DNA from 4 places in the Maridesulfovibrio ferrireducens genome. Region 3 is predicted to be linked to each of the others. Evidence: predicted binding sites of a transcription regulator. Region 3 holds the regulator's gene; each other region holds the start of a gene.
What was found. The regulator sigma-54, encoded in region 3, starts transcription at its own class of promoters, with help from an activator protein. The targets are predictions, from matches to a motif close to CTGGCACGGNNNNTGCTT.
Positions count from the first base shown of each region.

Region 1: a site for sigma-54 is predicted at 4,411-4,428, ahead of BLT41_RS13060 (ammonium transporter). Genes of this name have one in related genera too.
Region 2: a site for sigma-54 is predicted at 5,754-5,771, ahead of BLT41_RS00555 (NifB/NifX family molybdenum-iron cluster-binding protein). Genes of this name have one in related genera too.
Region 4: a site for sigma-54 is predicted at 5,595-5,612, ahead of ispD (2-C-methyl-D-erythritol 4-phosphate cytidylyltransferase). Genes of this name have one in related genera too.

Region 1 covers NZ_FNGA01000004.1:109,435-116,771, forward strand. Annotated here, with positions in the region: gene rarD (EamA family transporter RarD) at 1-30, opposite strand, end outside; gene BLT41_RS13045 (DUF481 domain-containing protein) at 146-1,180, opposite strand; gene BLT41_RS13050 (EAL domain-containing protein) at 1,301-2,533, opposite strand; gene BLT41_RS13055 (P-II family nitrogen regulator) at 2,633-2,962, opposite strand; gene BLT41_RS13060 (ammonium transporter) at 2,994-4,364, opposite strand; gene BLT41_RS13065 (2-amino-3,7-dideoxy-D-threo-hept-6-ulosonate synthase) at 4,904-5,701, shown strand; gene BLT41_RS13070 (3-dehydroquinate synthase II family protein) at 5,719-6,702, shown strand; gene pheA (prephenate dehydratase) at 6,707-7,337, shown strand, end outside.
Region 2 covers NZ_FNGA01000001.1:123,573-130,909, forward strand. Annotated here, with positions in the region: gene BLT41_RS00520 (heavy metal translocating P-type ATPase) at 1-969, shown strand, start outside; gene BLT41_RS00525 (TetR/AcrR family transcriptional regulator) at 1,037-1,591, opposite strand; gene BLT41_RS17575 (IscA/HesB family protein) at 1,786-2,097, shown strand; gene BLT41_RS00535 (CBS domain-containing protein) at 2,203-2,859, opposite strand; gene BLT41_RS00540 (hydrogenase maturation nickel metallochaperone HypA/HybF) at 3,176-3,523, shown strand; gene hypB (hydrogenase nickel incorporation protein HypB) at 3,544-4,200, shown strand; gene BLT41_RS00550 (sigma-54 interaction domain-containing protein) at 4,317-5,651, shown strand; gene BLT41_RS00555 (NifB/NifX family molybdenum-iron cluster-binding protein) at 5,887-6,231, shown strand; gene BLT41_RS00560 (NifB/NifX family molybdenum-iron cluster-binding protein) at 6,228-6,587, shown strand; gene BLT41_RS00565 (iron-sulfur cluster carrier protein MrpORP) at 6,752-7,337, shown strand, end outside.
Region 3 covers NZ_FNGA01000002.1:3,776-11,112, forward strand. Annotated here, with positions in the region: gene BLT41_RS04775 (PTS sugar transporter subunit IIC) at 1-327, opposite strand, end outside; gene BLT41_RS04780 (PTS sugar transporter subunit IIB) at 362-829, opposite strand; gene BLT41_RS04785 (PTS sugar transporter subunit IIA) at 833-1,261, opposite strand; gene rapZ (RNase adapter RapZ) at 1,300-2,181, opposite strand; gene BLT41_RS04795 (PTS sugar transporter subunit IIA) at 2,208-2,657, opposite strand; gene hpf (ribosome hibernation-promoting factor, HPF/YfiA family) at 2,661-3,203, opposite strand; gene rpoN (RNA polymerase factor sigma-54) at 3,251-4,666, opposite strand; gene lptB (LPS export ABC transporter ATP-binding protein) at 5,029-5,751, opposite strand; gene BLT41_RS04815 (LptA/OstA family protein) at 5,782-7,337, opposite strand, start outside.
Region 4 covers NZ_FNGA01000001.1:1,036,470-1,043,806, reverse strand. Annotated here, with positions in the region: gene BLT41_RS04695 (sensor histidine kinase) at 1-1,611, opposite strand, end outside; gene cysS (cysteine--tRNA ligase) at 1,725-3,182, opposite strand; gene BLT41_RS04685 (hypothetical protein) at 3,273-4,175, opposite strand; gene ispD (2-C-methyl-D-erythritol 4-phosphate cytidylyltransferase) at 4,180-5,409, opposite strand; RNA gene rnpB (RNase P RNA component class A) at 5,491-5,861, opposite strand; gene BLT41_RS04670 (zinc ribbon domain-containing protein) at 5,918-6,700, opposite strand; gene BLT41_RS04665 (Nif3-like dinuclear metal center hexameric protein) at 6,845-7,337, opposite strand, start outside.

The DNA.
Region 1 (7,337 bases), on a different contig from region 3:
GATAAGCCCTTCACGGCTTCGATTGATCATTATTTTAAATCCGTAGTAAAAAATATTTTAAGATGCAGATTCAGTAGGTAAAAATGCACTTACAAGCTTAATTCAGGTGTGTTTTATACTTAATGGTAAGTTACTTGATTGATAATCAATCAAAAAGCTTAGGAAAATCTGAAAAAGAATAACCCATATTAAACATTATGCGTGAGTCATCCTGTAGTTTTCCCGGGACGGGGTCGTTGGTCCAGTCATAATTATATTGAAATGATCCAAAGAAGCGGTCCACAATTGGAAACATTATCCCTGAGCGCGATTGCCAGAGCCAGTTGTCAGAGTTTTTCATGCTGACCAGCCCCATCTGATTGTGAAATAAATTCAGCCGGTCGGGGAAGATCCACCAATCGAAGTTGATACCCCATTTAGCCGCTACAAATTCTCTGCTGTCGCGGGAAGTGTAATCTTCCCATACATATGCAGGGCCGGCTTCAACTGACAAAGTTAGTTCATCGTTGTTGAAAAATTGGTAACCAAGTCCTGTTCCGATTATTGATCGTAACGTAAGATCTTGGAATTGATCCTGTTGAATCTGTCCAGAACCTGTGAGAAATATTTTTTTATCTAAAAAACGGTTGTAGTCAGCAGATAAAAGCCAGTTATAATCGGAACGCTGTCCTTTTGAGGTTGCCCAATAATGATCACCCCTTGTCTTCCAGCGATTTTTCCCTGTCGCATATGAAATATCAAATGAAGCGCCGATGTTTTCTTTGCGGGTATTACCTGATGCTTTGTTCCATCCTGCGCGTATCCCACCTTTTAATTTGTAGTCTTTGGGACGGGAATTTATTGCGGCCACTTTGCTGGTTTTTATACTTTTTTCTGTTCCAACCTGTTTGGTTTGCTCAGCTTTTACTAAGGAAGCGAGTTCTTCTTCGCCCACTTTGTGATCAGGTTTGACAAAGACTTCCATTTTTTGATCGGAATCAAGAGATAGCACCTGCCCCCAGTCTATTGTGATTTCTCCGGCATAAGTGGTGGTGAGCTTCAGCTTGCCGCTCTCCATCACGCTGACTTTTCCTGTTAATTTGTCCCCGTTTAAGAGATTAACTGTATCAGCTTGAGCAAGCTGTACTGTCATGATGGTCATGACAAAAATAAATAGAATAATTTTTATTTTTAAAAACATTTAATCTCCTAACAAGGACAGGGATTATTGAGCTGAAGGGAAAGTTACTTTTAGATTATCTAGCAGTCAATATACTAATTGTTGTGGATGGGCCAGTTTGGAGTGAGTGCAGTAGTTTGATTATACGTTTAACCGGGTACTGATATCTATACAAAGTACCGGGCTGTTTTTGCTGCAATTCAGTTTTGTGGAAACAGTTATACAAGTATTTCCTGAAGCAAGGGATATATACGGAGAAGTTGTATGCCAGGCTTTACCGGATTTAATGGTCAAAAAGTATTCTTTAAGGGAGTGGTCGGCTCCTTTGGGTGCAGGCTGATAAATAAGCCTGCGATTCACCTTTAATCTAAAAGGATTGCAAATTGTCTGTGAGAGCTGTTTGCCATTTTCGTCTAAAATATAAGCGCATTCGATGGTACTGTTTTCATCTATAAAAGAGGACAAAACAGCATCTGAATTCTGTTCCGGGCATAAAGTAAGGAGAGTCTTTAGCTTTTTTGCCAGTTTTTTATAAGAATTTTCCAGTCTTTTTTCCATGGCCAGTCTTTCCATCATGTGAACTTTAAATCTCGAAGATAATGATTTTATGGGCGTGGTGTGGTCATTTTTTACGTTTTCAGCACACATGGGTTTTCCGAAATAATATCCTTGAAAAACATCAATTCCCATGCGCATCAGGGTCAGAGCCTCCTGTATAGTTTCAATCCCTTCCGCAAGCGGAAGAGTTCCGGTTCTCTCAGCAAGATGTATAAGAGAACGTGTAACTTCAAGGTTGTGAAATTTAGTGTCGATATCCGTAATCAGCGAACGGTCAATTTTAATTATGTCCGGTTTGAGGGCCGGTATCCGGTCAAGATTTGAGTGTCCTGTTCCTATATCATCCAAAGCTATAAGGAAGCCGAGTTTGCGGCAATTTTCAGTAAATTTGTAGAGAACTTCTTCATTTCCTGCTTTTGATTCAATTATTTCTATAACGATATTGTTAGCAGGGATTTTAAATTCTTTAATCATTTTTCCGGTGGAGCCTAAATCCTGTGTGTTTTTACCGAGCACTGCAGCGTCAATATTTACGGAGAGCAAAAGAGAGCGGTTGTGCTGAGAAATAGGGGCAAAGGTTTTAAAAGCTTTTCTTCTGCACGCTCTGTCTAGTTTTGTAAGTGTCCAGACATCCTTGCACATTGAAAACAGTTTTACGGGTGAGATTATTTCTCCAGTGTCAGGATTGATACCTCTCGTTAAAGCTTCATATCCCAGCACTGATTTTCTGCTCATTGATATGATCGGCTGAAACATCGTTGCCAAGCATTCTCTTTCGATAATTTCGTGAATTGATATTGAGGGTGTTTTGTGCATGGCTTTAATCTTAAAAGCCGGTCGAAAGGGAGTGGAATACCTTTCGACCGGCAGGGTGGCCCCAATGCGAGTGGATGCATCGGGTAATTATATTGTATGTTAGAGAGTTTCTTCGCCGGTTCTGATTCTGATGGTTCTGGGCAGATCCTGTACGAAGATAACTCCGTCGCCTTCTTTACCGGTCTGAGCAGCTGTTTTAATGGCATTTATAGCGTCTTCTACTTTTTCGGCCGCTAATCCCAGTTCAATGCGTACTTTTTTAAGAAGGTTAACTTCCATTATGACACCGCGGTAAGTCTCTGTGAATCCTGCCTGTCTGCCTGAACCGAGGATGTTGGTTACAGACATGGTGTAGATTCCTTTAGCGTAGAGAGCCTGTTTAATCGGGGTCAGATATTCGGGACGAATGTATGCAATAATAAGTTTCATTTGTTTAATTCCTTTCTGTTTTATTATGTGGCTATTCGTTGGAGAAGATCTGGAAGCCGTTGTAGGATTCCATGCCGTGTTCGGATATATCGAGGCCTTTCATTTCTTCTTCTTTGGTTACTCTGATTCCGACAGTGGCCTTGGCGATAGCAAATGCAATGAGTCCTGCACCGAATGCCCAGACGAAACAGACTCCGATACCGATGAGCTGAGGAGTTACAAGCGCGAATCCTCCACCGTAGAACAGTCCGCCTATTCCGTCATTGAGTTCTGGAGTTGTGAACAGGCCGCAAGCGAGTGTTCCCCATGCTCCGCAGACTCCGTGAACGGAAACAGCACCTACCGGGTCATCAATTCTAAGAATTTTATCAATAAATTCGATTGAGAGTACTACGAGAACTCCTGCAATCATTCCGATGATAATTGAAGCTGCCGGGGATACTGTTGCACATGCAGCGGTAATACCTACCAGACCTGCTAATGCTCCGTTACAAGTCATAGATATATCTGGTTTTCCGTATCTGATCCAAGATGTGAACATTGCTCCGAGCACTCCGCCACAAGCGGAAAGGCTTGTTACTACTGCGATGAGTCCGATTGAACCGTCTGCAGTTGTTGTTGAACCCGGGTTGAATCCGAACCAGCCGAACCAGAGAATGAATACACCAAGTGATGCCATGGGAATATTGTGACCGGGGATAGCTTTGGCTTTGCCGTCAGCAGTATACTTTCCGATACGCGGTCCGACTATGATAGCTCCTGCCAGAGCGATCCAGCCGCCTACAGAGTGAACAACTGTTGATCCTGCGAAGTCCATGAATCCGATCCCTTCAAGCCAGCCTGAGCCAGCGTCTCCGAGCCAGAGGCTGCCCCATGCCCAGTGTCCTGAAACGGGATAGATGAGTCCGGTTACAATCATAGTTACCAGAATGTAGCTGCTGAACTTTGTGCGCTCGGCGATTCCGCCGGAAACAATTGTTGCCGCTGTTGCAGCAAATACAGACTGGAAGAACCAGAAAGTCAGCGTCCACTGTCCGTCAGGGGTGGTAAGACCGACTCCTGCCAGTCCGAATCCTGAAGTTCCGATAAATCCGCCAGCATCAAGGCCGAACATGAGTCCGAATCCGAAAAGGAAAAAGATTATAGAACCTGCCGCAAAATCTAGAAAGTTCTTCATAAGGATATTACCGGCACTCTTTGCGCGGGTGAATCCAGCCTCTACACATGCAAATCCTGCCTGCATAAACATAACCAGAATGGCAGCAAGAAGTGTCCATAAAATGTTCGCGTGGGTCTGGGTAAGAAATTCTTCTCCAGCAAAAGCTGCAGACGGAGCAGCAAGAGTAAGTACTGTTGCAATGGTCGAAACTTTCCGGCCTATTGATGAAAATTTGAAAAACATGAAGCCCTCCTTCGGGGTGTAAATGGCTTTAAGGATGTCTTTTCCTAAGCATCTACCGTGCCAAAGGGGTAATGTGTTGATATTGTTGAATTTATTCATTTGCGCCCAAAGTAGTCTATTACAAAATTGTACTAATATGCTTTTTTAAGTGTTTTTTAAGTAGCTAAATTAACAAAAAAGTAATTTGATAAATAAATATGATTTTAAAAATGAGTGTAATTAACAAAAAAAGAGTATTATATATGATAAGAAAAAAATAAAGAAAGTTGTTGACTCTTTTTGGTGAGAGTGATTACCTGTTTCCTATGCAAACTTTCAACTCCATAGGCGCTAGCCAATCTTATTTTTATTACTTCTATTTTTGGTGCACACCCGCTTGTGGTCGTGTGGAGGTTTGCTCGTGAGAAAATAGAAAGTTCTTAGCAAACGACCTCTACAAAAGGGCCGCAGGCGATAATTCGCCGGCGGCCCTTTTTTTTTATTTTGAGGTCGCCAGATGCAGCGGACCGATTACGAGGCAAACCAGCAGGATAAAGAAAATGGATATCGGAAAAAAAATCAGACTTGAAAGAATTTTCAACCGCAATACAGAACGAACAATAATTGTTCCTATGGATCACGGTATCAGTGTCGGCCCTATCGAAGGACTGCGGAACATGCGTGAAGCTGTCGGCGATATGGTAAAGGGCGGAGCAAACGGAGTGCTTATGCACAAAGGTCTTGTTCGCTGCGGGCACCGTATGGAAGGTCGCGATGTAGGTCTTATTGTTCACCTTTCTGCAAGTACATCTCTTTCCCCTACTCCAAACGCTAAAACTCTGGTCGCTTCCGTTGAAGACGCTTTACGCCTCGGAGCAGACGCAGTCAGTGTTCACGTTAATCTCGGTGATGAAACTGAAATTCAGATGCTTCATGATCTCGGTGAAGTTACTTCCCGCGCAACTGGATGGGGACTTCCTGTTCTTGCCATGGTTTACGCTCGCGGTCCTAAAGTTAAAAATGAGTTTGATGCGGATATGGTCGCACATTGCGCTCGTGTCGGAGAAGAACTTGGTGCCGATATCGTAAAAGTAGCTTACACTGGAGATCCTGAATCTTTCGGCCGGGTTGTTGATGGCTGTTGTATCCCCGTAGTTATAGCCGGTGGACCTAAGCTTGATACCACAAGAGCTTTCCTGCAGATGGTTTCTGATTCAATCAGCGCAGGCGGTTCCGGTCTTTCTGTCGGACGAAATGTTTTCCAGCATAAAAATCGTGTCAAACTGGTAGAGGCTCTCAGTAAAGTCGTTCACGAAGACGTAACAGTTGAAGATGCTCTCGAATACCTCGGCGAATAACATAATTGGAAACCATGATGAAAAAGATAATTTTTAAAGCAATTCCTTTTGATAAGAATCTTCTGACCTTAGCTCTTGAGTCCGGTGTAGATGCCGTCCTTGCTGAGCCGGAACATGTAAAGGCGATAACTGAACTCGGCAGAGTTACTGTCATTACACCCGAAGATATGCCGCTTGTCGCAATTAATGAGAAAAGCGACGAAGAAATCGCTATAGGTCTTGCTGCGGAAGGACGCGAAGTTTGTCTTGCAAAGGGCTGGGAGATTATTCCGGTTGAAAATATTCTTGCACAGGTTAAGATATTAGCTCTCGAAGCTGAATCTCTGGATCGCGCAAGACTTGCCGCCGGAGTTCTTGAGCGCGGTGCAGATACAATCGTTGTTCTGCCGGAAGCGGCACACGATCTTAAGGCAATTGTTGCAGAACTTAAACTCAGTCAGGGCCACATGGAATTACAGAAAGCTAAAATTACCAAAATTGAATCCGCAGGACTCGGGCATCGTGTTTGTGTAGATACAATCTCCATGCTTAAAAAAGGGCAGGGAATGCTGGTCGGTAATTCAAGCGCGTTTACTTTTCTGGTTCACGGTGAAACTGAGTCCAACCCTTACGTTGCGGCCCGTCCTTTCAGAGTGAATGCAGGAGCTGTTCATGCTTATGCGCAGATGCCCGGAGACCGGACAACTTATCTGGAAGAACTTGCTGCCGGAACTGAAGTTCTTATCGTTGATGCCAGCGGAAAAACTTCCATTGCAACGGTCGGACGGTGTAAGATTGAAGTTAGACCCATGCTGCTCATAACTGCCGAGGTTTCAACTCCGCAGGGGCCGATTGTCGGTAAAATATTTCTGCAAAATGCGGAAACAATTAGAGTTGTAAGCGCCGAAGGTGAGCCTGTAAGTGTCGTGACAATCAAGCCGGGCGATGAAATTTTGTGCCGTCTTGATGATGCGGGTCGCCATTTCGGAATGCGTATCACTGAAGAGATTGTCGAGGAATAATAGAATGTCAGAATCCAGCAATAATAAATTAGATCATCTCAGGGAAGAAATCGACACACTTGATGGCGATATACTTGAACTTCTCAACAAACGCGCGGCAGCGTCCCTTTCTGTCGGCAAGCTCAAAGCAGGGTCGGCTGATCAAATATTTAAACCTTTCAGGGAGCAGGAAGTTCTTAGAGGTTTAACAGAGCGTAATTCCGGGCCGCTTCCAAGTGAGCATCTAGAAGGTATTTATCGCGAGATTATTTCTTCTTCGCGCAGATTGCAGCGCCCTGAAAGAGTCGTTTATCTCGGACCTGAAGGAACTTTTTCATATTTTGCGGGATTGGAACATATGGGGCGTCAGGCTGATCTGGTGCCGAAAAATAATTTTGAAGATATTTTTGTCGCTGTATCCAAAGGTGAAGCCGACTTAGGCATCATTCCCCTTGAAAATTCACTCAAGGGTACAGTGGGGCAGAACGTTGATTTGTTCATGCGCTATCCTGTCTTCATTCAGGATGAAGTGTATAGCCGCATCAGTCACGGCCTCATAAGCAAGGGCGCGGGACTGGATCAGATCAAAACTGTCTATTCACACTCCAAGGCATTGGAACAGTGCGCCGGGTGGTTGCGAGTCAATCTGCCCGGAG
Region 2 (7,337 bases), on a different contig from region 3:
AACACCATGATCTTCGACAAAACCGGAACTCTTACCTACGGACAACCCGAGCTGGTGGACACCTTTGTCGCTTCAGGCCAAAACGGAGAAGAATTACTGGCACTGGCTGCTTCGGCAGAAAAACAATCCGAACATCCTCTTGCAAGAGCAGTACTCCGCGCAGCCGAAAAGACAGGCATATCGTTACCGGAAACAACATCATTTAATGCTGTAGCAGGTCTTGGCATTGCCACAAAAACAGGTGGTCATTCCATGCTGCTCGGCAATCAAGAATATCTGAACCGCAATTTTGTCGGCGGACTTGACGATAAAAACGCCAGAGATGCGGCCTCCAGTTTCGAATCTGCGGGGCAAAGCCCGCTCTACATTGCCAAAGACGGAAAGCTTGCCGGAATTATGGCCATCGCTGATAAAATAAAAAAAGAAGCCCCCGCGACAATCAAAAAACTTCACGCTCTAGGCGTAAAAACTGTCATGCTTACCGGAGATAACGAGAAAGTAGCCCGCACAATCGCAAAAAGCGCAGGAATCGACGAAGTGGTCGCGCAGGTTATGCCGGACCGTAAAGCTGAAGTTGTGAACAGAGAAAAGGCTCAGGGTCGGAAGGTGGCTATGATAGGCGACGGCATCAATGATGCGCCCGCTCTTGCCTCGGCAGACCTTGGAATTGCCATGGGCACCGGGATTGATGTCGCAATTGAATCCGGCGACATTGTGCTTATGAAAGGGGATCTATCAGGTGTTTTAACAGCTCTGGCACTAAGCCGGGCTACGGTTAGAAATATCAAACAGAACCTTTTCTGGGCTTTTGCTTTCAACGTACTGGGAATTCCTGTTGCAGCCGGAGCACTCTACATTTTCGGAGGCCCGACTCTTTCACCTATGTTCGCCGCTGCGGCAATGTCGCTCAGTTCAGTAACAGTGGTGACAAACGCACTGCGGCTGAAATTTTTCACTATCGAAAATTAAAAATATAAAAACATAAAAAAAAGGCCGCTCATTACTGGGCGGCCTTATAAAAAACTTTTTAAAAAAACTATTTGAGAAGACTGCGACGACAGAAATCAATAGCTTCTGTACGAACATCTCTCTGGTTAGGCCAGTACAGATGCATTCTGGTCAGACCAAAAATAATTGTCATGATAATTGTGGAATTTTCCTCCACAGCAACATCTCTGAGGATTCCTTTTCTGATCCCTACCTTGATACAATCTTCAAGGATAAGTTCTAGATTTTTAAGGAAAACAGCCATCAACCGCTTAGAAGAATCAAGCAATCCGTATGTGGAAAGCATAATCTTCATGTCAACTTCATTATCTTCAACAAAAGTGAAATAATCAGCCATTATCATGTCAAACGAACATTCATCTTTATCAAGCTTCTGACGGACGCCTTCAATATAATATGAGAAACTCTCTTCAAGCTCTGCAAGAATATGAAGAAGAATGTCTTCTTTACTTTCAAAGTGCCTGTATATGGTACCTTCCGAAATATTAGCAGCCTTAGCTAAATTAGAAGTCGTGGCTCTATGGAAACCCACCTGAGAAATCATTTCTTTGGCTGTTTCCAATATAAGATCTTTAGTCTTCATTATGATGACTCCCTATAAACGACGGAAGCGTTTAATTTGTCTTGTTGAAATATCTGAAACAAATAATTATATTGGTAAAACTGAACAGGAGTATATTTCCTACCTTAAGAGACTATCAAGGTCAACATGGAGCATTTGACAAAACCAAATAGAAAACTTATTTTTGGATCGAGAAGTCCTATAAGGAGGGAATAATGGTTGAAATAACAGAAGCTGCCTCTAAACAGCTTGAAAGCTACTTTGCAGATAAAGAAAGAACCCCTATACGCATCTACCTCTCTACAGGTGGCTGAGCAGGCCCCAGATTGGCATTGGCTCTGGATGAGCCAAAAGACACTGACGAGAACCTTGATGCAGCGGGATTCACCTTTCTGATAGACAAAGAACTTAACGGACAGGGAAGCCCTTTCAAAGTCGACCTTAGCTATAGCGGATTTGTTATCACTTCTGCTATGGAAATGGGCGCCGGCGGAGAATGTGGTTCATGTTCAGGAACCTGCGGTTAATAAGCAGACAATTATACCGTTTAATTCCGGGGTCGCAGACCCAATAGGAAAGGGCCGCATCATAAAGATGCGGCCCTTTTTATTTTCTAAAAAAAGAACTAAAAACTATGATTTCCATTCATGTTTAAAGTCATCGGGACCGACAACCTTATGCCCGCGTTCCCTTAAAGCTTCTATTATAGGGGAAGGGTCTTCAGTATCCACACGAACAACAACCATTCTGCGGTTTTTATGGTAAAATAATCCGGTACTGATAATGCTGTATTTCATATTTGAAATAATTCCAGCGAGTTCATAAAGAACTCCGGTCCTTTCTTCCGCCTCAACGACAATACGCGAACCACCTTGCTTAAGTCCCATTTCTTCGACAAGAACTTCCAGCATCTTGTTCCGGTTAATATAGCCGATGAGTTTTTCTTCTTTATCCACCACGGCCAGACCAGAAAGATTCATCTCATACATAAGATCTGCAGCAGCTTCGATGTCGGTTTCAGGCGGAATTGTGGTTATGTTTTTACGAACTACGTCCCTGACAGTAATTTTACTGAGCAAGTAATTCAGCTCATGCTTTTCAAGAGAGCTGATAACTGAGGGCAAAGCGGCCCGGACGTCCTCTTTTGTGACATAACCAACCAGTTCGTCACCATCTTTGACAAGAAGCATCCACAACTGATTATCTTCGAGAAGTTTGTCCGCATCCTTCACTAAAGTTTCAGGAGTTACCGTAACAAAATCCTTGAGCATTTTCAGTCCTACATACATCTATAAGTCCTCCAGAATCCGGTAAAACCGGGTTCGTAAAAAGTTATGCTTCAAGCATTAACATTAAATCTGAATACGTGTCTAAAAAAACGCACAGCCCAAACGTTTGCAGCGCATTAATGGTCGATAAAACACTCCCATCACTTACGCAAGGTTTATGAGAGTGTAATAGAATCCTGAAGAACATTATATCAATCCTATTGATCTCTTATGTATTTTCAAAATAAACCACCTTAGATATGAAATAATAAAATTCCATTCAATTTCTACTTTGAAGTATCTTGCCCCTGATACTTTTTTGGGGTAGTCCAAATTCATGCATGAAATGTCAATAGCTCAAAGCATACATACGATAGTCCTAGAGGAATTAGAGAAGCACCCGGATGCCACACTTAAAAAAGTATTGGTAAACAACGGAGCTCTCGCGGGAATCGTCTCAGAAGCTCTGACCTTTGGCTGGGAAGCCATTACCATGGATACCCCGCTTCAAGGCTCGATTCTCGTTGTTAACGAAATCCCTATAAAAGTCAGTTGCGGCTCATGCCAGAAAGAGTTTACCCCCAACGATAGACTTTACATGCCCTGCCCTGACTGCGGTCTCGAAATCGGACATAAAGTTCTTCAAGGAAAAGAATTGCAGATCGAAGGTATCGAGATTGAATAAGATTTAATAAGGAGACTCGAATGAGTGAAATACCTATTGTACGAAATATTTTAGAAGCCAACGATAGAATCGCAGCGGAACTGAATAAATTTTTTACTGAGAAAAAGATCTTGTGTCTGAATCTCATGAGTTCCCCAGGATCAGGTAAAACCAGCCTTCTGGAAAAAACCCTCGCAGACCTCAAGGGTGAATTCAAAATGGCTGTTATCGAAGGTGATCTTCAAACAGATAACGATGCCCGTCGCGTAGCAGCGACCGGAGCACAGGCTGTACAGATCAATACTGAAGGCGGCTGCCATCTTAATTCAAATCAGGTAAAAGAAGCTCTTTCTCTTATCGATACCGATGGACTGGATATTCTTTTTGTAGAAAACGTCGGAAACCTCGTATGCCCTGCAGAATTCAATGTAGGTGAGCATCACAAAGTTACACTGCTGACTGTAACTGAGGGCGATGATAAACCTGAAAAATATCCTCTCATGTTTCATATTTCTTCTGTCATGATCCTCAACAAAATAGACTTGCTTCCATATGTTGATTTTGACCTTGAAAAGGCAAAAAAGCATGCCCGCAAGCTAAACAGTGACATTTCTATCTTCCCTCTTTCCTGCCGCTCACGCGAAGGACTTGAAGGTTGGTACCAATGGCTCAGAGAAGCCAGAGCATCAAAGGCATAAAACCGTAAAAAGGTTTTGTCCGCTGTAAATAAAAGCTGAACGCGCCCCTTGAAGATGACAAATCGATAGGGGCGCATTAATTAGATAAGAACAACCGGAATAGTGCGGAGCGGAAAATGAGATTTCCCAGCAACCTTCCTTGTTCTGCAGTACTCGACTCCCTCGCAGACGGAGTTTTCACTGTGGACAAAGAATGGAACATTACGTTCTTCAATGAAGCCGCCAGCCGAATCACAGGAATCCACTGTGAAGAAGCTGTCGGCTACAAATGTTGGGAAGTATTTCACTCCAGCCTGTGCGACGGGAATTGTGCACTGCGCTCCTGCATGAAGCACAACGGACGAATCAGTAACAAATCTATCTTCTTTATCCACGCTGACGGTAAAAAAGTACCTGTATCCATAAGCGCGGCCCCGCTTGTTGATTCCGCGGGCAAGATTATCGGCGGAGTAGAAAGCTTTCGAGATCTCACTGACATTCAAATTATGCGCCGCGAAGTTCAGGACTCGTGGAGATTTGAAGACATTATCGGTAAAAGCAAACCCCTTGCCAAAGTTTTTTCAATAATGCCGCAGGTAAGTAAAAGCGAAGCTACCGTTTTGCTTTTAGGCGAATCCGGCACAGGAAAAGAACTCTTTGCCAGAGCCATTCATAATCTCAGCGACCGTAAACACGGCCCATTCGTTGCCGTAAACTGCGGAGCTTTACCTGACAATCTGCTCGAATCTGAACTTTTCGGATATAAGGCCGGAGCATTTACTGATGCCCGTAAAGATAAACCAGGAAGGTTTGAACTTGCAGCCGGTGGCACTATTTTTCTTGATGAAATTGGAGATATGCCGCCAAAACTTCAGGTAAAACTACTTAGAGTCCTTCAGGAAAAAACTTTTGAGCCGTTGGGCGCTGTCTCCAGCGTTAATGCTAACGTTAGAATTGTAGCTGCTACAAACCGCAATCTTGCAGAACTTGTAGAAAATGGAACCTTCCGTCAGGATCTATTTTACAGGCTTAACGTTGTAACCCTCAATCTTCCATCTCTTAAACAACGGGCCGAAGATATTCCCCTGTTAATCAACCACTTCATAAACAGGCTTAATGCACTGCAAGGCAAAAACATCGACGGCCTTTCCGAAGACTCTCTGCAAATACTCATGCGGCACCCCTACCCCGGCAATGTTCGTGAGCTTGAGAATATCCTTGAATTTGCCTTTATCCTTTGCCCGTCAGGCTTCATTCAAATTGAGCATCTACCCGAATATTTGCAACCGCAATTAAAAAGCTCTCTTTCTTCCGGTGATCAACCAATGACGCTGGAAGAAGTTAAATGCCTCGCCATCAGTCGCGCCCTTGAAAGAAATAACGGCAAAAAAATGGCCACCTGCAGAGAGCTTGGTATTTCCAAAGATACCCTGCGCAGATCTATCTCCCGCTGTGAAGAGATGGACGCATAACAAGCCCTAATCTTATTTTACAGACGCAAAAAAAGCCTTAAGCACTCTCTCTTCACACCTCTATATCTAACCAAGTATCCAGAATATCAATATTATTTTAAACAGGCACGTCCAGTGCTTTGTCGTTGTCATGAGAGGACACAAAGAACGCAATATTAATTCGGCGACAACACTTTGTTTAGCTTGTTTTGAAAACAGGTTGGCCTCTGTATTTGACAACGCAACGGAACTTAAAATGTTCCAGTTAATCGACAATAAAATTTGCCCCGCAGGTCTCCTATCCCTTCCCTCAAAAGACCCAAAGGACAGGACATCCGCCACTTTGACCTGCGGGGCAACATTTCTCATATGCGGCGCTATTTGCGGCTGCACACGAAACGCCCTGGAGCACGCCGGAATTAAAGTTATTCCATGGGTACGAGGAACAGTCGATGAAATCCTCGAGGCCTACAGGCTGAATCTACTTGAAAACTTTATCATGCCCGGTTGTTCGGGAAGATTAGGAAAAAACGGCAGATGCAGACAAAGACAAGGCAAAGAAATTAATCCCAAACATAGGTTCAAGGAGAAAATAAAATGAAAATTGCAATCAGCTGCCAAGGTCCAAACCTGAGTGATTCAGTTGACCCCCGTTTCGGTCGCGCTAAAGGTTTTGCTATTTTAGACACCGACAATGACGCTTATGAATTTGTAGATAATACTCAGAACTTAAACGCCCCTCAGGGAGCCGGAATCCAGTCAGCGCAGAATGTTGCAGCGACAGGAGCAAAGGTTATTATTACCGGACATGTGGGCCCAAAAGCTTTCACAGCTCTGGAAAAAGGCGCAATTAAAATTTTCTTAACTGGAAACGGTACTGTTGAAGATGCTTTTTCAGACTATAAGAATGGCAAACTGGAAGAAGCTTCAGGCGCAGACAAACCAGGCCACTGGTAGAAAAGACAAAGCATAATAAGACTCGTTACATCCGCACATTGACAACTCGGTAACGGGTCTTATTTTATACTAATATTTATTATCATTCAGACTTAGGCCGCTCTCAATTTTTAAGTGACCTAAGAAAAACATTACCCCTAATATTAAGGGGCAGGAGATTATATATGAGCGATCATGCTTGCGGAAGTTGTTCTTCCTCCGGTTCAGGATGTTCCTCTCAGGATTGCAGTCCTGAAGATATGAAACTTAAAAAGACTCTTTCCAAAATCAAACATAAAATCGTTGTCATTTCAGGCAAAGGCGGAGTCGGCAAAAGTACTGTTGCAACAAATATTGCTGTAGCTCTTTCACTTGCCGGAAAACAAGTCGGTTTACTTGATGTTGACGTTCACGGACCAAGTGTCCCTAGATTGCTTTGCCTTGAAGACCAGAAACCTCATATCGGTCATGAAATCATCGAACCTATTTCATACAGTAAGAATCTTTGGGTCATGTCTCTCGGATTCATGCTTCCAAGTAAAGAAGATCCTGTCATCTGGCGTGGACCTGTAAAAATCGGTTTAATAAAACAGTTTGTTCAGGACGTAGCATGGGGAGATCTTGATTTCCTTATTGTAGACTGCCCTCCCGGAACTGGTGATGAACCTCTTTCCGCACTCCAGACTCTCGGATCTGATGCTCAGGCCATAATCGTTACAACTCCACAAGGCGTTGCAATTGATGATGTCCGCCGCTCAGTTAACTTTTGTA
Region 3 (7,337 bases):
TTCCAGCCATGCCCCTAATCTGGCTAAAGGAAGGCAGGCAAGAAGGATAAACATAACTTGAGGAGCTTCGGTAAACCCGAACGAAGTAGTTAAAGCAAGAGCGGCAAAAGTAGAAGCCAATATATGCGGGGGAATATAAGTTCCGGCAGGGATATTATCCAGCCAGAACAACTCGAAAAAAACAGCGATATTTAAACTTGTAACATAATCCCCGGTCACCACTCCCCAAAGAGCGCCGGCAACCAAAGGTCGTTCAAGTAATCCCGCATTTATTGAAAATCTGAACAGAGAAAAAACTGCAAAAAAAAACCTATCAGCGCTGCCCACGCGGGGAAAGGTAAAGCTAAGCCTTGCAACAAGTTCATGAAAACCTCACCTGCACAGGATCATTGGGAACACATCTGAAATCCAGTTCAATCCCTTGTCCTTTAAAAAAGTGCAGACAGGATTCATCATCAGAACTGAGCGCGACACTGGGTGATATTTGTTTTTTACCGGGGCCGTAATGTATATTACCAATATTAACCGTGTTAAATTTAAACCCTTTTTCTAATGCCCGCCGTAAATCTTCACAGGAAGAAAAAAGAATTATGGTATTCCCACCAGTTGAATCATATCCAACGGTCATCACGGAATTAGGTAAATCATCAATGGAAGAAAAAGAACAACTGACGGAATGAGGAATTGCAAGAGACATTATTTGTTGCTGTAAATCGTCACCCGCCACAGCGTCATCTACAACAATAATTCGTTTGGCATGAGTATAAGGCAGCCAAGTTTCAATTATCTGGCCATGAACCAATCTATTATCAATTCGCACCCAAAACATAAATTAACCTTTTGAAGTTCGTTTTCGAAGCATTTCACCAGCGATAACAATACCTTTCGTACCGGCTCTACTGACCTCTGCGGCCATATTCTGTAGGGAGTCATTACGCTTCTGAAGAGCTTTTAAAAGCATAGGAAGGCTGACTCCGGTTACAACTTCAATATCATTTGTCTGAAGAAGGGAAAGACTCAAATTTGTCGGAGTTCCTCCAAACATGTCTGTAAGGATTAAAACACCCGCTCCGCTTTTAACTTCGGAAATATTTTTTTTTAAGGATTCAACAGCAGCATCTATCCCTTTGGTACCATCCACACAAAGGGACAACACATTGTCCTGAGGTCCAACGATCAGTTCAGCCGCATCAATAAGCGCCTGACCGAAGTGCCCATGTGTCACAATCACTATCCCGACCTTGCTTGCTTCTGTATCCATTTATATTCCCGATATGAGTAACCGCAAAAAATACGGCCTTACTTTAAATTTATATGCTTATGTTCAAGATTGGCAGAATACCCACTATTCTTAAGAGTAGCAAATATTCGTTCTGCAACGGCAACAGACCTGTGTCTACCGCCGGTACACCCGACGGCTATTGTTAATCGGTATCTTCCTTCCTCCTCATAAAGAGGAAGAATATATTGAAGGAAATCCAAATATTTCTCAATAAAAACCGAACCGGGCTCCGAACCTAAAACATAATCCGAAATAGCTTTATCTCTTCCTGAGAACAGACGCAATTTTTCATCAAAATAGGGATTAGGTAAAAATCTTAAATCCATGACCATATCCGCTTCTGTCGGAACGTCATGTTTAAAACCAAAAGAAATAACATTAACCCGGAGTCCAGATGCTCCTTCAGTCAACTCCGACCACTTTTCCTGAATTCTGCGCCTGAGATCATGAATTGAGTAAGTCGTAGTATCAATTACAAGATCTGCGGCCATACGAAGAGGTTCGAGAATAATTTTCTCTTCTTCCAAAGCCTGCTCAAGACCTAATTTTTTGGATTCAAGAGGGTGAGGCCTGCGTGTGGTAGCATAACGTCTGACCAATTCAGGGAGTCTGGCTTCCAAAAAGATTAGACTGGGGCAGACTCCGCTCGATCCGAGTTTTGTACAAGTGGACTGCCAATCATCAACGAAGTCCTGTTGCCGTAGGTCCATCCCGAGAACCAGGCCTCGATAATTTTCGTCCTTACCTTTAAAAAGTTCAACGAGCCTTGCCAGCATGCTTGCAGGAAGCCCGTCAACGCAAAAAAAACGTAAGTCCTCAAAAACCTTCAAAACTGTTGATTTTCCGGCTCCGGAAAGGCCGCTGACAACAATAACCGGAAACGAGTCTGCACTTTCCACCTAAAAGACCTCCGTGATGCCCTCGATTAAGTGATATTAAGTAGAGTCAACAAGTCTTGTGGGTTCTGCGCATTTATGAACGCATCTCTAAAATTGTTATCCTTAAGCTGTCTGGATATTTGGGCAAGGACTTTTAAGTGGCTTCCAGCTCCCTGCTCAGGAGCCAGAACCATAAAAAATATCTGGCACGGCTTAGCGTCAAGAGCTTCAAAATTAACTCCTGCCCCACTTCTACCAACAACCACTGCAATATTTTCAAGACAATCCAATTTACCGTGGGGGATGGCAATGCCATCCCCTATACCGGTTGTTCCTAATTTTTCACGAGACATAAGGACTTGGAGAGCACTCTCGACATCTAGCTCAAGCCCTGTGGCCTTAAGCGCTGTCACCATTTCTCTCAGAACTCCGCTCTTATCAGAGCTTTCGAGTTCATAAATCACAAGATCCTTATCCAAATTATCATTTATTATCATCAGTTAGTATCCTGGATCAATCAACCCAAAGTCGCCATTCTTGCGACGGTAAATAACATTTATAGCTTCAGTATCAGCATTTCTAAAGACAAGGAACTCATTGTCGAGAGTCTGCAACTGCATTGCGGCTTCGTCAACCGCCATAGGCTTTGGTACAAACTGATCAGTTTCAACAATAGTCGGTTCAGAATTATCTTCTTCTTCGGTTGTGAAGCTGATTACGTCCATACGAGCCGGAGCAACGTCCTTACGCCTGTGGCTTCTCATCTTATCGCGCATGCGTCTGAGCTGAACTTCAAGCTTAGCTAGAACCAAATCAACAGTTGAATACATATCTTCCGATGCTTCATATGCTGAGATATGAATATTATCGGAACTGAAAAGGACTTCAGCAACATGTCTAATCTTATCAACTGATAAAATGACCTGCATTTCAGTATTGTCCGGATTTGTTATAAACTTATCAAGCTTTGCAAATCTGGTGTTAGCATATTCCTTCAGGTGGTCGGAGGGGTCAAAGTTCTTAAAAGTAAATGCAACATTCATATGGATACTCCTTGAGTAAAGGGTGAATATGCTTTTCTACCGAACTGCTAGAATACCTGCTTCCTCTTAGAAGAGGAACGAATTCCCATTGCAGTCCTGTATTTTGCTACAGTCCTTCTGGCGATGTTGACCTCAAGTTCATCCTTGAGCATCTCGGCAATTTTTTCATCACTCAGAGGTTTTTTACTATTTTCTTCGCTGATTAGTTTCTTAATCAGCGCCTTAACCGATTCGGACCCGACCTGCGAACCATCATCAAGTCCGAGAGCACTATTAAAGAAAAATTTAAGTTCATAAATCCCATGCGGCGTCGAAACATACTTACTTGTCGTAATTCGACTTACAGTGGATTCATGCATTTCAATATCTTCAGCCACCTCTTTAAGAATAAGCGGTTTAAGCTTGGATACTCCACTTTGAAAGAACCCTCTCTGAAACCTTACAATTGAGTCCAGAACTTTATAAAGTGTACGTTGTCTCTGATAAAGGCTCTTCATAAGCCACTGTGCAGAGCGCATCTTCTCCTGGAAATATTCTTTATCTTCTCCCTTAGTCGAAGCCAGAGTCTCTACATAAAATGAATTCATCTGTAACTTAGGGAGACCGTCCTCATTAAGGACTATAACAAAATCTCCGTCATATTCATATACATAAGCATCAGGACTGACATAGAAAGAATCCCCACCCGAAAAACTTGCCCCCGGAAGCGGATCAAGAGTCTGCATCAGATCAAGATAGCTCTTGAGGTCTTCCATACTAAGCTTAAACTTTCTCGCAAGAGGCTTATAACGATTCTTCTCAAGATCCTCTAAATGATCCCGAACCAGCGAAACAAGAATCGGATCATCATCAAGGCGTAAAACCTCTAATTGAATAAGCAAACATTCCTGAGGGGTACGTGCTGCAACCCCTACTGGATCGAATCTCTGAATCCGAGAGAGCACTCGTTCAACATCTTCGAATTCAGCATAACAGGTTTCACAAATTTCATCCAACTCAATCCGTAAGAATCCACCATTGCTAAGATTACCTATTATGCACTCACCGATGGCGACTTCCTTATCTGTAAAATTCGAGAGACACATCTGCCATGCTAAATGGCCTTCTAAAGTGGTGGCCTTAGTCATCCTCGCTTCGAAAGACATTCCTTCTTCAAGAGACTCTGACTCTCTTGTCCCGGCCTGCTTGGAAGTACTCGAAAATTCTCCCAGATAATTATCCCAATCAGCTTCGCGGGAAATAGCCGCATCTTCTAAAGTCGCTGTGCCGGATTCCGCGTCAGGGCTGTCTGTACGCTCCAAAGCTTCAGCTTCTTCAAGTATAGGATTTTCAAGTAACTCCTGCTGAACAGTATCAAGCAGTTCTAATCGGGAAAGTTGCAACAACTTAATTGCCTGCTGCAACTGAGGAGTCATCACCAGCTGCTGAGAAAGCTTTAATTGTTGTCTAAGTTCCAGTCCCATATTTTCCTGCCACCCTATGATATGCTTAAGCAGTATCTTTTACATTTTTCTAATCGAATAAAATTAACCTGTAACTATTTTCAAAAAAAATATTTTAATCTTCCTTGAACTTGATTAAAGTATGCCACACTAAGAAAGCTCATGCAAGAATTAGTACAGATTTGCCCGTAATTTCAGGATCTTTTAACCTAAAATTATTCACATGAAAAAAGTGTACCAATGTTCAGCCTTACTGTAAATCGGCAATGGTAAATTTACTGAAAAAGGAGAGTTTGTATAATAAAAATAAGATATGAAAAAGAGGGACTGGTACTGAAAAAAGAAAAAAAGACAGGTAAATAAAAAGATGAAAAAACAACAAATCAGAGACTGAAACTATCTCCAAGATACAACCTGCGTGCCTTAGTATTTTTTACAATACTTTCCGGCGCACCGTTTAGAATTACGCGGCCTTCATATACCAAGTAGGCGCGATCACATATACTTAATGTTTCACGTACATTATGATCAGAAATAAGAATACCGAGTCCCATGTCTTTCAAAGAAGAAATAATATCCTGAATTTCAATAACGGCAATAGGATCAATCCCTGCAAACGGCTCATCAAGCAGAATAAACTTAGGATCATTAATAAGAGCTCTGGCTATTTCCAGCCTGCGACGTTCACCGCCTGAAAGGTAAAGCGCTTTCTGTTCTGCCAGACGTAAAATTCCGAGCTGATCTAAAAGTTCGTTAGCTCTCATGGGAATATCTTTCCCGGAAAGACCGGTATGCTCGATAATTATTTCCAAATTTTTACGAACCGAAAGTTTCTTAAATATAGAACTTTCCTGCGGAAGATAACTGATTCCATGTCTGGCCCTTTCATGCAGAGGCCAACTGGTAATCTGGTTTTTATTAAGATAAACATCGCCGGAAGTAGGTTTAACGACTCCCACAAGCATATAGAAAGTGGTGGTTTTACCTGCTCCGTTAGGACCAAGCAAACCGACAACTTCACCTTCCTTAACATTTAAGCTTATGCCACGGACAACTTCTTTCTGCCCGTAGCTCTTAACCAGCTTGTTAGCGATTATCGAAGACATATAAATCCTATAAAATTAGTTAATAAAAAACTATGGAGCAACATTTTTAGGAGTAAAGAAGATTGCTTCAACAGGCTTATCCCCGCCGACAACTTCAGAACGGTTATCTTTCAGATAGAACTTGATCAAATTACCTTGAACAAGATTCGGACCGTCTTGAAGCTTTGCATTACCTTCCATCAAAATAATCGAATCAACCACAACAAAGGTCAGTTTTTCACATGATCCTTTACGGTTATTCATATTCACCTTGACCCTGCCCTTTGCCACAATTTCTTTAATTTTATCTTGAGTGTCTTTAAGAGAATCGCCACCGGCCTTTAAAAAAGCTGTCAGCGTATCCGATGTCAGTGTAACATCAAGCCTTACGACTTTTACATTGCCGGAAAAAGTGATTCGATTCTTGTTTTCACTGAAAGTCATTTTTTTAGAAGTGATTTTAATAGGCACTTCATCCGGTCCGCCGGGAATTCTTTTCTTAGCAGGTCTATCTTTCTTTACTTCGACCGGAGGCTCAGCATTTAAATACGCCTTATAAACATATCCAACAAGGAGACTGTCACTTTCGGCTGTTGCTCCAGCCTTAAAGACAGGAAACCATTTACCTTCTTCCGGCCCGACAAGTACAGCCTGCCCGACTTCCAGTTTGTCGACGATAAGAGACTTCGCATTAGGCTCGGAGCGGACATTAAGTACAGCCGAAGCAAACATGGTTTCAGTCACAATGGGAGCATTCAAGACTTCGTCCATCGCCTTATCCATAGAAGCAAGAGCTGTTGTACGTTTCTGTAGTTCTACTTTCTTCTTTTTCTTTTCAGCTTCAAGCTCAGCTTTACGGGTATCGATTCCCGCCATTTTTTTCTTTTCCAGATTCTTTGGATAAGCGGCAAGGAAAGGGCCCCAAGCATAACCCCAGACCGGAGTATCTTTTTTAACAAGAGTGTCTATACGATAAAGAGCATACATTCCACCCTTCTCTTTACCCACCTGAGCTCTATGTCCGGGATTCAGCACACCGACAGCCTTAGAGGTCGTTACCGGCTTCTGAATTACACTGATTTTTCGTACCGCATATCTAATTCTGGCATCATCCAGTTTAATATCAACCAAACCCTTTTTAACAAAACCCAAAGCATCTTCTTCTGAGGCAACAGGCTTATCAGCCTTGAAAATTGCGTACCATCCACCTCGTAAAAAACCGACTTTGATTTTATCACCTTCAGCTAATTTACCGGCGACAGCGGATTTTGAAGACCGCTCAATATGATAGTTAAGCTCTTTTCCCACATATCGAACATCGCCCCAATCCACTACAGGACTGTTCTGAGCAGCAGGAATTACTATTTTTTTAGAAATATAGCCTATCGGCAAACCGGATAAATCTGAAGAAGCCGGATAAACTGCAAACCATCCTTTTTCCCCTTTATCAACAAGAAAACTTTCCGCTGGAGATAACACCCAAACAACAGAAGATTTCAAATCCGCTTTTTCTCTAATATTAGCTATGGATTTAGAAATTTTGAGCTCTGTTCTGTCATAAGCATGCGCAACAGAACTTATTGCAAAAAAAGAAAGGATAAAAACCG
Region 4 (7,337 bases), on a different contig from region 3:
TCCGCCATATTTTCGTGAAGTTGACGAATCCGCTTGAGTAAAACTTTCAAAAATCGTGCTGATCTTATCCTGTGGTATTCCTATCCCTGTATCTGAAACAGAAAAGACAACTCTTGCTGCATCATCTACAGCGACTCGAACTTCAACCGTCCCTTCGCCTGTAAATTTTATGGAATTACTAATTAAATTTGTCAAAACCTGCCGGATGCGTGTTGGGTCTCCGGTCACTCTTTCAGGAACGTCATCTGTCACCATGCAGATAATTGTAAGCCCTTTTTTAGAGGCCTCTACATTTAGCACAGACACAACTCTTTCGATCATTTCGCGAAGGATAAATTGATGCTTCTCAATTTCTAAATGTCCAGCTTCTATCTTAGAAATCTCAAGAACATCATTTATAACTTCAAGCAACGACTCACCCGCAGTTCCAGTCACATCCAAAAAATATTTTTGTTCATCGTCCAGCTTTGTCTCTTTAAGCAACTCAACCATTCCAATAATCGAATGCATAGGTGTACGAATCTCATGACTCATGTTTGCCAAAAATTCACTTTTAACTCTATTGGCAACTTCAGCCCGTTCTTTCTCTTCCCGCACGAGGTCCAAAGTCGCATTTATTGAATCCGAAAGATCAGTCAATTCGTCATCACCACTAAGTATCACCTGCAAACGATCCTCTCCTCCAGCGACACCGTCAGTAACACCTCCGGTCCCGGCCTCGAAAAGTTGAGATTTAAGATTTTCAACACGTGATACAAAATGCCGATTCACCAAAAAATATGTACAAATCCCGATAACAATTAAAATCACCATGAAAAAGTATAGAAAATCCCACGCCATAGATTTACCTATGGCATAAATATCCTGTCCCATTTTCAACTTAAGCAAAACAAGAGGGTTACCAAGAGCATCCTTCAAAACCTTAAAACCCACAACAGGAGCTCCCATAAAAGCTGAAGACTCAAAAAAAACACCTTCTTCCGCTTTACTCTGAAACTCCGTTAACGAAAGCTGCATACGAAGATTTTTTCCTAATTCTGCAATATCTTCATCTCCAAAAAAACGCCCCATAACCAACGTTCCGCGTGGCTCTTTATCCATCAAGCTGTTCATTATTTTTTGAGAAGAAACCATTACAATTGAGTGAGAAATTCTAAGAAGACCGCTTTTGCCTTCTTTGCCTGTAGCCTCGATTAAAACTTTCCCACTGCACCCCTCACGAATGAAACAATCTTGAACATCTTCACTATTAACAGTGGAATGAAAGTCAAAGATGTTCCCCTCATTATCAATAAATAATATAAAATCTAGATTCAAAGTCTTCAATGATTCCGGAACAAGATTCGAGCTGATAAATTTTTCATTATGATCTTTCATAAATTGGAAAGATTCATCCCACCATGCCCAGTCACGACACGAACGACCTAGCTCTTCTACTGATTTCGATACCGCATAAAAAGCGCGATCAAAATTTTCTTCAACCAAAGACTTCTCGATCAGATACGAACTGTGCTTCATAAACTGAGAAATGCCGCCCCATGCTCCTAACAGCATAGTCGCACACATAAGCAGAACGCCAAGCATAGTCTTAGTTTTTAAACTAACCCTCATTCATAACTCCTTAGAATATGAAACGTTCCTACTCACGTACTAACTATACAAAAAAAAAGAAACCGGATTAATACCCGGTTTCTTTAATAACTGATTTATGTCGTGTTGTTCTTTTAAATTACGTCCCAAACTGGGCCTTGAGGAGTATCTTTAACCTCAACCCCAAGTTCTGTAAGAGCATCTCTGATCTTATCAGATTCAGCAAAATCTTTATTTTTTCTAGCATCTTGACGTGCAGCAACAAGCTCGTCCACTTTTGAAACTTCAATTCCTTTGCGTTCAAGCATGCAAAGCTTAAGCCCGGCTAGAAAAGTCTGAGGTTTTTCAGTGAAAATTCCTAAAACTCCGCCCCATTTCTTCATATCAGCAAGGATACGAATCCAAGCATCGCGGCCACCTTCACTTTTACGCCATGCCTTGTCTTCGGCAATGCGCCCGGCAAGACGGACAAGTGTGAAAATATACCCCATTGCTCCGGCAGTATTCACATCATCTTCCATAGCAGCATCCCAACCTTTTTCTGCATCCTCAAGCTCAGCAAGAACTTCGGCAGGCAAGGCAGCTTTGGACCATTTAGCCTTTTGAAGAGCTTCTTCCATCTGCTCCATGGCAGAATAGACGCGGCGAATACCTTTTTCAGCTTCTTCAAGAGCTTCGAATGAAAAATCAAGTGGACTGCGGTAATGCATTGTCAGCAAGAAATAACGTAATGTCTCAGGGAGAAATTTTGCAATAATATCTCTGATGGTAAAAAAGTTACCAAGAGATTTAGACATTTTTTCTGAATTAATCTGAACAAAGCCATTATGCACCCAGAAACGAGCCATAGGCTTTCCGGTCGCAGCTTCACTCTGAGCAATTTCATTTTCATGATGAGGAAAGCTCAAATCCTGCCCGCCACCATGAATATCAAAAGGAAGTGACAGATATTTTTCACTCATGGCTGAACATTCAAGATGCCAGCCGGGACGACCTTGTCCCCAAGGGCTTTCCCATGACGGTTCACCCGGTTTTGCAGCCTTCCAGAGAGCAAAATCAAGAGGATCTTTTTTTTCTTCACCCGGTTTAATGCGTGCTCCGGATTGCAAATCTTCAATATTTCTACCGGAAAGTTTGCCGTATCCTTCAAAAGAACGGACTTTGAAATATACATCACCGGAAGGAGTGGAATAAGCGTGCCCTTTATCAATGAGAGTTTGAGTCAGAGTCAACATTTCAGGGATATGTTCGGTACATTTCGGCTCAATATCGGCTCTGAGAATGTTAAGCTTATCCATATCCACATAAAACTCACCGATAAATTTTTCAGCAAGTTCAGCAGCAGTTACTCCGGATTCATTTGCGCGATTGATAATCTTATCATCAATATCGGTAAAATTACGTACAAATGTAACATCATACCCTTTGTAACGCAGGTAACGAACCAAAACATCGAAAACAACAGAGGAGCGGGCATGCCCTATATGGCAAAGATCATAAGCAGTAATACCGCAGGCATACAAACTAACCTTATTACCGTTAGAAGGAACAAATTCTTCTTTTTTACGTTCAAGTGTATTATAAAGGCGCATAGCCACTCCTTATTCTCTTTGCTGATCCTAAAATTTCAATTTATGTAATTGCCGATTAAAAACTTCAATCATAACTCATAAACATGCCGATCAGTTAGTTTGCGTTGACAGCTCGGTTGAAGCAGTAACCTCATATAAACTAAGCAGCTCCTCAAAACTGTTACCCATAAAAAGATAGAGAAGGGGAACAGATTTAGCAGGCTCAACCCGAACAACCAAGTGCTCGGGATTATCAATAAATTTTATCATTTCTCCATAAAAATCTTCGGCATAGCCATTTCCAAGACTTCTGGATTTTTGCATTTTGAGTTGAAGGTCTTCAAGCATCCCATCGCGGTATGCTGAAGGACTGATCTCCGCTGAAGAAGCAGAAGAATCAATCATTCTGGTAATCAGGGTGTTGTCATGCAAAACAACCCCTCCGTCTAAAACTTTAACTCCGATTAAACCGCTTAGCCCGAAGCTGTCCAGCTTAACATCACCAAGATTAAAGCCTACATCCAGCCTGCAAATGTCCTTACCGTCGAAGCAGAGTTTACGCACTGACATCCGTTTTGCTTCATCTTCATATATATAGTCGGCGGAGAGGTCAAAAGACAGAGTCTCGTAACCCATTTTACGAAAATCACGAGTGAGAGTCCCCATGCTCATAAAATCAACAGGAACTGTTACACCTCTGGCTTCTCCCACGAAAAAATATGGAAACTGGTGAGTATCATCAAATTTTTTAACTGAAAAGCTCTCTACCGAGCAAGTTCCGCCAAGAGCAAAGTCGCATTGAACATTCCAGACTTTTATACTGCGGTCAAACGGGTTGATCATAGCCCGCTCAAAATCAATATTTACAATACTTGAATATTTATCAGTGACTTCTCTTACTTTTTGCGCGGAATAATCTTGAAGTTTAAAATATCCTGCGACTCCGGCAATAACGATTACCGAGACACTCAAGATAAAAACTTTAAAATATGACTTTGTGCTCTTTCCGCTCATAATCTCAGCCTTTAATTACTCTCTTAAGACCGGTCACGGCAGCAACAGCTTTAATTCCTTTCTTTTCGCCGGTAAAGCCGAGCTTTTCTTCGGTGGTAGCTTTGACATTAACCTGAGATTTATCAAGCCCCATAAGTGAAGCAATATTCTTTTGAATAAGGTTCCTGTGAGGAGAAAGTTTTGGTATCTGGGCTATTACGGTCAAATCAACATGAACAATTTCTACTCCGGCCTCATCAGCCTTGGCGAGCACTTCTGTAACGATTATGCCGCTGGACATGTTTTCACAGGCAGCACTCGTATCAGGAAAATGAAATCCGATATCTCCGCCACCGAAAAGGCCTAATATCGCATCCGCAAGAGCGTGTAAAAGAACATCCCCGTCTGAGTGGGCGATAACTTCAGGTCCGCCGGGAATAGGAACCCCACCGATGACCATAGGTCTACCGGGACCGTACCTGTGTACGTCATATCCCCAGCCGACACAGGGAACAGGCTGAACCTTTTCTTCAAGCTTTGCCAAATCTTCGGGATTTGTGATCTTCACGTTTGTCTCCTCTCCGGCACAAATATGAACCTTAACTTTTGACATTTCGGCCCCGAGCATTTCAACCCCAAACATCTCAACCATAGACGCGTCATCCGTAACATCCCACTTATTCTCATCAGCCATCTTATGTGCGGCAATAAGAACAGGCAACGAGAAACCTTGCGGAGTCTGAACAGCTCGAAGATTAGATCTGACCAAAGTCTGTTTAACGATATCACCGTCAACTTCTTTAATCGTATCAGTTACTTCAACAGCCGGAATAACCGCGGGAAGTCCGTCTTTAAGCATATCTATAATATTGGAAACCAGAGGGCCGGAAGCAAAAGGACGAGCGGAATCATGAACCAGAACATGTTCACATCTGGCAGACAAAACGCTGAGTCCGTTAAAAACGGAATCCTGCCGTCTTGCTCCACCGGCTACAACCTTAAAAGGCAAGCCGAGTGAATCTGATCCGTCAAGTTCGGAGACAACTGTTTTCATTTCTTCAACCTGATCAGGCGGAAAAACAAAAACAATCCCTGAAATACGAGGTGTATTTGAAAAAGTAATGGCAGAATGCCAAAAGAGCGGAAAGCCCTTCCATAAAAGAAACTGTTTTTTAACCCCGCCGACAGATGCAGCAAGGCGTGTACCGCTGCCTGCGGCTAAAATAACAGCCCAGACTTCACCGGATGCGCTCATAAAAATACTCCCTTCAACCCACACTCTTCCCGCGACCGCAGGATAAAATCAAAATATGGCCAGGGGAAGAGTCAAAAAAAAAGATGGAGTCGGACTGTAAGCCGGGTCTTGTTCCCGATAAAAACCGGGATAATCATCATTCCTCTAGGACGCATGTTACCATACGCCTCAAGCAACCTACCCGAAAGCTTCAGCCGGGCCGGCCTCAAACGCTTCCCTATTTGGTCTTGCTCCGGACGGGGTTTACCTAGCCGACCATGTCACCATGGCCGCTGGTGGGCTCTTACTCCACCGTTTCACCCTTACTCCGGTGTATAAAACACCGGGGCGGTCTGTTTTCTGTGGCACTTTTCCCGGAATCACTTCCGCTGGGAGTTACCCAGCGTCCTGCCCTTCGGAGCCCGGACTTTCCTCCCCGGTTTTAAAACCGCGGCGATGATCCGTCCAACTCCATCAAAAAAAAGGGGAGCTAAACTCCCCTGTACTTTATTCAAATATCAAAACTTTATTATTTTTTAACAGCTTTTTTCGCCTTTGAAGCTCTTTTAGGCTTTTCAGGCTTAACTGGTTCAGGCTCAGGCTCACTAGGTATCCAGTAAGTCAAACGCTGACAGTTAGGGCAGCTGATAATCTGTTTTCCTTCTTGCAGGCTATTGTAAACCTGAGGAGGAATCATGATATTACACCCGGTACAAAAGGAATCAATAACGGGAACAATTACCGGATGAGCAAGGCGTGAACGGATAAATTCATATCTGCCGAGGATAGGCGCCGGTACAACCAGTCCGCACTTGCCTCTCTGCCTGTTCAGCTTATCAAGCTTGCTCTGAGCACTTGTAAGCTTAGCTTTAAGTCCAACACGTTTCTCGCCAAGCTCAACATTCAAAGCTTCGATCTTCGTATTGTTTTCTTCATACATTTCGTTCTGACGAGTTGTTTCTTCAAGAACGGTTATCTTTTCTTCTTCGCGCAATCTGTTGAGCTTTTCGAGGCTGTCCATTTCACGCATCATTGCATGATATTCTTTAGTTGTGCCAACCAGCATCAACTTACTTTTGCTCTTCTTAACTTTTACGCCGTCTTCTTCGATTTCAAATTCGAGCTTTTTCTGCTGCTCTTTAAGAAGGGCAAGTTTCTCTTCAAGCTGTTCTTTACGCTTTTCAAGCGAAGCATGACGAGATTCTAAAGCTGCCACATCCTTGGGAGCCTGGTCGATTTCTGCTTCAAGAAGAAGAATGTCATCATCAACCTTCTGCAAAACTACAAGCTGTTCTACCTGTTTTTCATACATTATGGGTCCCCTTTTGCGAATGATTCTTAAAAATCTACACCGCATCGATGTTCGGAAACTATGAGCCGGCTATGCTGGTCTGTCCCGTAATAAAAACACATTCTGGCTTCGTAAGGCCTATACGAAACCTTAATTTTTCTTGCGCTATAAAAGTCCTGCCGAGGACTTACAGACACCCTTCCCCAGCAAATGATATGCAAAAGGATTGTGCCCGTTAAAAAATTTTACTTCAATTCCGTTTTCTAACTTCTGCCCTAAAACCACAGAAAAGCGACGCATCATCTCCTCTTCAAGAGAAAAATGCCCCACATCGAGAACGGCTCCGACACTTTCCTGTGCCGGATGATATTTAACATCGCCGGTAATAAAAACATCCGCACCCTGTGCGAAAGCCTTATCCATAAACGATGACCCTGAACCCGGGCACATGGCAACTTTTCTGACTTTTTCAGGAGCAGGCCCGCAAAGAGCGACAACCTCACATCCCGTAGCCTGAGCTACCCGTTCTACAAAATCTTCAAAAGGCAGAGCAGATTCAAGATCACCTATGCAACCATACCCGAGAATTTCACCCGAATCATCTTTTGCAACAGGATCAAGAACCTTTAGTTCCGAAAGCTCAAGTTCACGCCCAAGC